Regions from separate parts of the Staphylococcus lutrae genome, predicted to be linked through region 3. Evidence: predicted binding sites of a transcription regulator. Region 3 holds the regulator's gene; each other region holds the start of a gene.
The links. The regulator CtsR, encoded in region 3, represses protease genes until heat stress. The targets are predictions, from matches to a motif close to ATGGTCAATAAAGGTCAAACA.
Positions count from the first base shown of each region.

Region 1: a site for CtsR is predicted at 1,387-1,407, ahead of clpP (ATP-dependent Clp endopeptidase proteolytic subunit ClpP). Genes of this name have one in related genera too.
Region 2: a site for CtsR is predicted at 1,034-1,054, ahead of clpB (ATP-dependent chaperone ClpB). Genes of this name have one in related genera too.

Region 1 covers NZ_CP020773.1:1,784,769-1,787,046, reverse strand. Annotated here, with positions in the region: partial or broken gene B5P37_RS08245 (TIGR01777 family oxidoreductase) at 1-48, shown strand, start outside; gene B5P37_RS08240 (GNAT family N-acetyltransferase) at 164-664, opposite strand; gene clpP (ATP-dependent Clp endopeptidase proteolytic subunit ClpP) at 753-1,340, opposite strand; tRNA gene B5P37_RS08230 (tRNA-Arg) at 1,492-1,563, shown strand; gene whiA (DNA-binding protein WhiA) at 1,908-2,278, opposite strand, start outside.
Region 2 covers NZ_CP020773.1:1,902,771-1,905,048, reverse strand. Annotated here, with positions in the region: gene clpB (ATP-dependent chaperone ClpB) at 1-937, opposite strand, end outside; gene B5P37_RS08850 (acyltransferase family protein) at 1,264-2,278, opposite strand, start outside.
Region 3 covers NZ_CP020773.1:1,529,365-1,531,642, reverse strand. Annotated here, with positions in the region: gene B5P37_RS07035 (protein arginine kinase) at 1-274, opposite strand, end outside; gene B5P37_RS07030 (UvrB/UvrC motif-containing protein) at 264-794, opposite strand; gene B5P37_RS07025 (CtsR family transcriptional regulator) at 809-1,270, opposite strand; gene B5P37_RS07020 (NupC/NupG family nucleoside CNT transporter) at 1,434-2,278, shown strand, end outside.

The DNA.
Region 1 (2,278 bases), 260 kb from region 3:
GCCTTAAAAGCGCTCTATCACGAGAGTAAACCCTCTCCCTCACTATAGAACAATCTTCTAAGGTGAGCTTCCTTATGCGACGTATCTGATGAGCAAGGACTTCCGTTCGGGCAAAAACCCGTTCGGATTGTACTTGTCCCTTCTTCTACATTGTGCGATTCGGCTATGATTTCAATTGTTTTTGATAAAAAGTTAAATCTAGCCAACGATCAAATTTATACCCTACTTTTTCTAGCGTCCCCACTGCTTTAAAACCTAATTTTTCATGCAGTTTCAAACTTCCTTCATTCTCTGCGTCAATTCCCGCTATCATCGTTTGATATCCCTGTGCAATCGCTGTGTCAGTTAGCACTGTTAATAATGCGCGAGCAATCCCTTGCCTTCTTGCAGTCGGACTGACATAAATCGCATGTTCAATCGTATATTGATAGGCTGGCCAATCTCGAAACATGCCATACGTTGCAAATCCTACAACTCGTCCCGCTTGTTCATAAACAAAAATCGGATACCCCGCACGTTGCTTTTGTTCAAACCAGCAACGTCGCTCTTCTAAAGTGGTAGGTTCATAAGTGTATACAGCGGTTGTGTTGACAATCGCATGGTTGTATATTGCCATCATATCATCTAAGTCATTTAAGGTCGCTTCTCTAATTTGTGGATGCATCTTGTCACACCTCTTCCTTTTCCACACTATAAATTAAGGGGCGAAGCATTTCTGCCTCGTCCCTTTCACTTACATATACTGCACATATTTATGCTTTTTCTGGTGCCATCACTTCGTCGATTAAACCGTAAGCTTTTGCTTCTTCAGCTGTAAGGAAATTATCCCGATCCGTATCTTTTTCGATTTTTTCAATCGGTTGGCCTGTGCGTTCTGATAAAATTTTGTTCAATTTTGCACGTGTTTTTAAAATATGTTTCGCTGCAATTTCAATTTCAGTCGCTTGACCTTGTGCCCCACCAAGTGGCTGATGAATCATGACTTCTGCATTTGGAAGCGCGAAGCGTTTACCTTTTGCACCTGCTGCTAATAAGAATGAACCCATTGATGCCGCCATACCGATACAAATCGTTTGAACGTCAGGTTTAATATGTTGAATCGTATCATAAATCGCAAAACCTGCTGTGACACTACCTCCTGGAGAGTTGATATATAAGTAAATATCCTTCTCCGCATCTTGCGCTTGTAAAAATAGTAATTGTGATACGATTGAGTTCGCTACATTATCATCAATCGCAGAACCGAGCATAATAATTCGGTCTTTCAATAGACGCGAATAAATGTCATATGCGCGCTCACCGCGGTTTGTTGTTTCAATAACTGTAGGGATTAAATTCATAGGATGGTTCCTCCTCATTGTTTTAATTTAAATTCATTTTAACTCAAAAGTCAAAAATGGTCAAAAAGAATGCATTTGTGATTCATTTATTTTAGGTATTGACCCTTTTACCTCTAAACGGTAAAATGGTGAGTGGATTTGCGTAATCTTACCCCTCGTAGTGTAATGGATAACACATAAGATTCCGGTTCTTACAATAGAGGTTCGATTCCTCTCGAGGGGGCTAATCACAATCAATGATTCACTTTTAAAATCAAGAATCCCACCTATTTGTAGGTGGGGCTTTTTATTTCTTTTTTCCATATTTTAAACTGAACCGTGTCGATAATTAATTGCTCAACATATACACAATGCCTAAGATACATACCAAGATAACTACGATATTAAAACATATTGCAAAAACATCTTTCTGTCTATTGGTCATATTTATCACCTCATTATATTCTGAAGTCTCCCCCGTTCTATCTACATCAAAAATAACCCCGCCTATTTGTAGGAGGGGCTTTGGACTTAATGAAACACCATCCTATAACACCATGTGTCAAAAACTTTTATGCACTCAGGTGATTAAAATTCAAATTGTTTACCGCTTCTAATTTGATCCGCCATATCGTTTAACTTTCTCAAACGATGATTGATACCTGATTTCGAAATCGTTCCTGTGCTGACCATTTCCCCGAGTTCTTTTAAAGAGACATCTTGATGTTCAATCCTTAATCTTGCTACCTCTCTTAATCGCTCCGGTAAGTTGTCAATTCCTATTTCTTGATCGATTAATTGAATACTTTCAACCTGTTTCATTGCTGCGCTCACCGTTTTATTTAAGTTCGCCGTTTCACAATTCACAAGACGGTTGACCGAGTTGCGCATGTCACGAACAATTCTGACGTCTTCAAATTTTAATAACGCTTGATAACCGCCAATCAAGCTTAGGAACT
Region 2 (2,278 bases), 370 kb from region 3:
TCGCACCGATACAATGTAACTCTCCTCTAGCCAACATCGGTTTCAACATATTTCCCGCATCCATTGCGCCATCTGTTTTCCCTGCACCGACAAGCATATGGATTTCATCGATAAATAATAAAATACGTCCTTCTGATTCTTTTACTTCTTTAAGTACAGCTTTAAGACGCTCTTCAAATTCACCACGATACTTTGCACCTGCAACGAGTGCACTTAAATCTAACTCAAATACAGTTTTATCCAATAGTGAATCCGGTACATCTTTTTTTACAATTCGTTGTGCCAAGCCTTCAACAATCGCTGTTTTACCGACACCAGGTTCCCCGATAAGGACAGGATTGTTTTTTGTTTTACGACTTAAAATACGAATAGTATTTCGAATTTCTTCATCTCGACCGATAACAGGATCCATATTCCCTTTACGTACTTCTTCTACTAAGTCACGCCCATATTTTGCTAACGCTTCGTAATTGATTTCTGGATTTTGTGTCGTCACATGATTCCCTCCTCTAATCTTTTTAATGATTTCAATGATTGCTTCTTTCTTATTACCTACAAATCGTTGTGTCGTTTCATCTATGTCCATTGCTGCACGCAAAATATGCTCCATAGAAATATATTGATCTTCATATGTTTGCATATATTTTTCTGCTTTAAGAAATAAGTCGTTTGTTTTAGGAGAAAGGTACTGACCATATTGCACTTGGTCACCTTTCACTGTCGGGTAATTATTAAGTTGACGCTCATAAGCTTGATTTAACGCATGCGTATCGATGTGCGCACGTTCTAAAATACTATTGAATAAGCTCTCTGGTGCTTCGAGAACGGCTTTTAATACCGTCTCTACTTCTATATTCGTCAGTTTGTAAGATTTTGCATGTTCAATTGCTTTTTGAAGTGCATTTTGAATTGCATGTGTCATTTGATTAATGTCCAAAATGTCTCACTCCTTTATTAAAATAGGTCGATTGACTTTGACTTTCTTTGACCTTAATCATATTATAAGCCTATTATCTACAAAAATCAATCCATAACTTTGACTTTTTTTGACCATTTATAATGACATCACTTTCTCTTCGGTTTCCATCATTAAAAGCGCCCATATGAGGTTGGATTCCTTTAAATAAAAAGGTAGCAGCGAGGGAAGAGAGAAATCTCGTTTTAATTCAGATTTCATCAACTTCCCCTGCCCTACCTTCAAAGGCATGCCTATTGTCTCATATCAAAGTATCCATTTCGCACCAAGAGGGTAGCCATAACGTCCTAACGTTTCAATTTCATAGCTGATTCATTCGTCGACGGATGCTTTTTTTCGATTGTTTTGATGATTGCATTCGTTAATGCGCGTACACCCGGTGGCTCCAAATGTATGCCATCCGGTGCAAAGTATTCCACATGATTGGCAGAATCATGATACCAGTCGACTAATGTCACATTATCCTGATGTTTTGCCGCTTGTGCTAACACTTTATTCACATGTGTTTCATATGAGCGAGGAACACGCGTATTCACGAGATATATGTCCGCTTTGTCGAATTGTTTAATCAGGTCTCCCAACTGTTCTTCTGTAAAATCTCCATTGGTTCCCAATTCAAGGACAACAATATCATTTTTATCTCGGTAATCGGTATACTTTTCTTTCGCGAGTGGAATCGCTTCTATTAAGTTCCGTCCTACTTTTCCATCAATGGTCGCATTGGGTACAAAAGATTTGAAATAATCACCAATATCCACCATAACAGAGTCTCCAATTAATAGCGGTTTCCATGATGCATAACGTTGTTTGCTGCCTTTGACAATTAAACCGTTAATTTCAAGTTGTGGTAAAACGGCTGGATGCGTCACCCACTTATCCATTTCTGCTGTATTGACTTCTGTCATGTGTGTGGGTTGATATTCAGAAAAGCGATTGAAGCCACCTGCAAGAACAATGAGGCTAGGTACAAGTAGAATGATAAAAAGCCAAGTTCGTCTCACTTTAGATAAACGCCAATTTTTTAAGTGCTTGAACGTGAAACTGTTAAATCCTTGTTTTCTAAAAGGCTGTTCAATAAAACGATATGAAAATTCTGCCATGATAACAATTAAAATCAACTCAATCCCGTAAATCAATTGCGGAATTTGACCTTGTACGAATTGATGATGTATCAATACAATAATTGGAAAATGCCATAAATACAGACTGTATGAACGACTACCGATGTATGTTAATATGCGAGTACCCATCAGTTTTGCGAAATAACCAGAAGGATGCACGCTACTCGCGATAATCCCTAAC
Region 3 (2,278 bases):
GTTGTTTCGTTAGCTCCGGACTAATTAGATGTTTCGCCACGAGCTTATACTTGCTCAATTGATCGAGTTCATCTAAGCGCAATACCTTCAAATCCGTCAACACATCTTGTACTTCGTTAATCACGCGATGTCCCTCTTCTTCAGATGAAAACATCAGTGGATGCACATAGTTTTCAAGATTGCGCGCTAAGCGAATACGTGAAGACATAATCACAGGTTGTGCATTGACCTTTTTCATCCAATGGCTCATGTATTGATCCAAGTTATTCACCATCTTGTCGGGACACCTCACTTTGTCGCTCAAGCGCTTGAATCTCATCACGCACGACAGCCGCTTCTTCAAATGCTTGTTGCGCCACTAACTGATCAAGGCGCGCACGTTTGGCTTCGAGCTGCTTTTTGATTGCACGTTGATGTTGCGCTGATTTCGGACATTTACCCGCATGTTCGATATGCCCACCTTGTACGCGTCTTACGATATCATAGACATCTTCTTTAAACGTCTGATAACATTGATGACATCCGAACTTGCCGACATGTGCAATATCTTTTAACGTCATTTGGCAATTCGGGCAACGTTTTTGTTCTCGATAAACCACTTGATCGACACTCAGCCCATGTTTTGCTGCCAAATGTTGTAAAATTTGTTGAATCACAAAAGTGCCTTCAACATCATCGCCTTCATGCCACTGTGCATCGGATGACTCGTCACCCGTTTGATCATACATACGAACGTTCAAATGTTCATGTTGGTCTTTGTGTTGCTTCTCAAGTACTCGTTTATCGATTTTCATCGCACATCACCCTTCTAGTAATAATTAATGACAGGAAGTAACCGTTTTAAAATATTGGCTCGGATGATATCTCTTGAAGCTACATCCATTTTCAACGTTTCTCTATCCACTACTGCTGCAATCATCTTGGCTTCTCTCTCCGTGACTAAACCATTGTCTAACAAACCATCAATAATATATAAAGCTTGTTGTTGCGAAAGGGCAGGGCCAATCAAGCCGATTAATCGTTTAATATAATTGTTTTGGTCTTTCGTCTCCACTTTAGTAATTCGAATGTAGCCACCGCCACCACGTTTGCTTTCTATTTCATAACCATGTTCATTCGTAAAGCGTGTTTTGATGACGTAATTCAACTGAGAAGGCACACAATCAAATCGCTGTGCAATGTGTGCACGTTGAATTTCCACAACATCGTCTTGCGCTTCTTCAAACAATTGCTTGATGTATTGTTCTATGATGTCAGACATATTATGCATGGTATCACCCCTTTTGACCATCTTTGACTATATTATAGAGCTGACTTTGACCTTTTTCAACCAATTTGATTTTAAATTCCCAAAATAGTTATGTTACTGCTTACATTTTTGTTGTATGATAGTCTTAGTGAAAATTTATTAGAAAAACAGAGGTGGAACTCACATGCATATTTTAATTGGGGTCATCGGGATTGTTGTTTTCTTAGCCCTCGCACTCGTTGCAAGTTCAGACAAAAAGAACGTGCGTTGGCATTACATCGGACTGATGCTTGTTATTCAGTTGATTTTAGCCTTTTTCCTACTCAAAACAGATATTGGTATTAAAATTGTCGGTGGTATCGCAAAAGGCTTTGAATATTTACTGAAACAAGCGGCAGTCGGTGTCAATTTCGTCTTCGGTGGATTACTGAATGACGGAGCGATGTCATTCTTCTTAAGTGTATTATTACCGATTGTATTCATTTCAGCACTCATCGGTATTTTACAATACACGAAGATTTTACCATTGATCATTAACGTTCTAGGCTTTTTAATCTCAAAAATTAATGGTATGGGTCGCTTAGAGTCGTACAATGCGGTTGCAGCTGCAATTTTAGGGCAATCTGAAGTGTTTATTTCGTTAAAAAAACAATTGCCTTATATTACAAAACAACGCTTGTATACATTAACTGCATCTGCAATGTCAACTGTATCAGCCTCCATCATTGGCGCTTACTTCACACTTATTGATCCTAAGTATGTTGTTACAGCCGTTGTATTGAACTTATTTGGCGGCTTCATCATCGCGTCGATTATCAATCCTTATAAAGTCAATGAGGAAGATGATAAGCTTCTGATTGATACAGAAAAGAAACAGCAGTCTTTCTTTGAAATGTTAGGTGAGTATATTTTAGATGGTTTTAAAGTCGCAGTGATTGTAGGGGCGATGTTGATTGGTTATATCGCTTTAATTTCATTGTTAAATGGGCTCATTGGGGGAATCATCAGCCTCGTTTCTGGTGGTACATT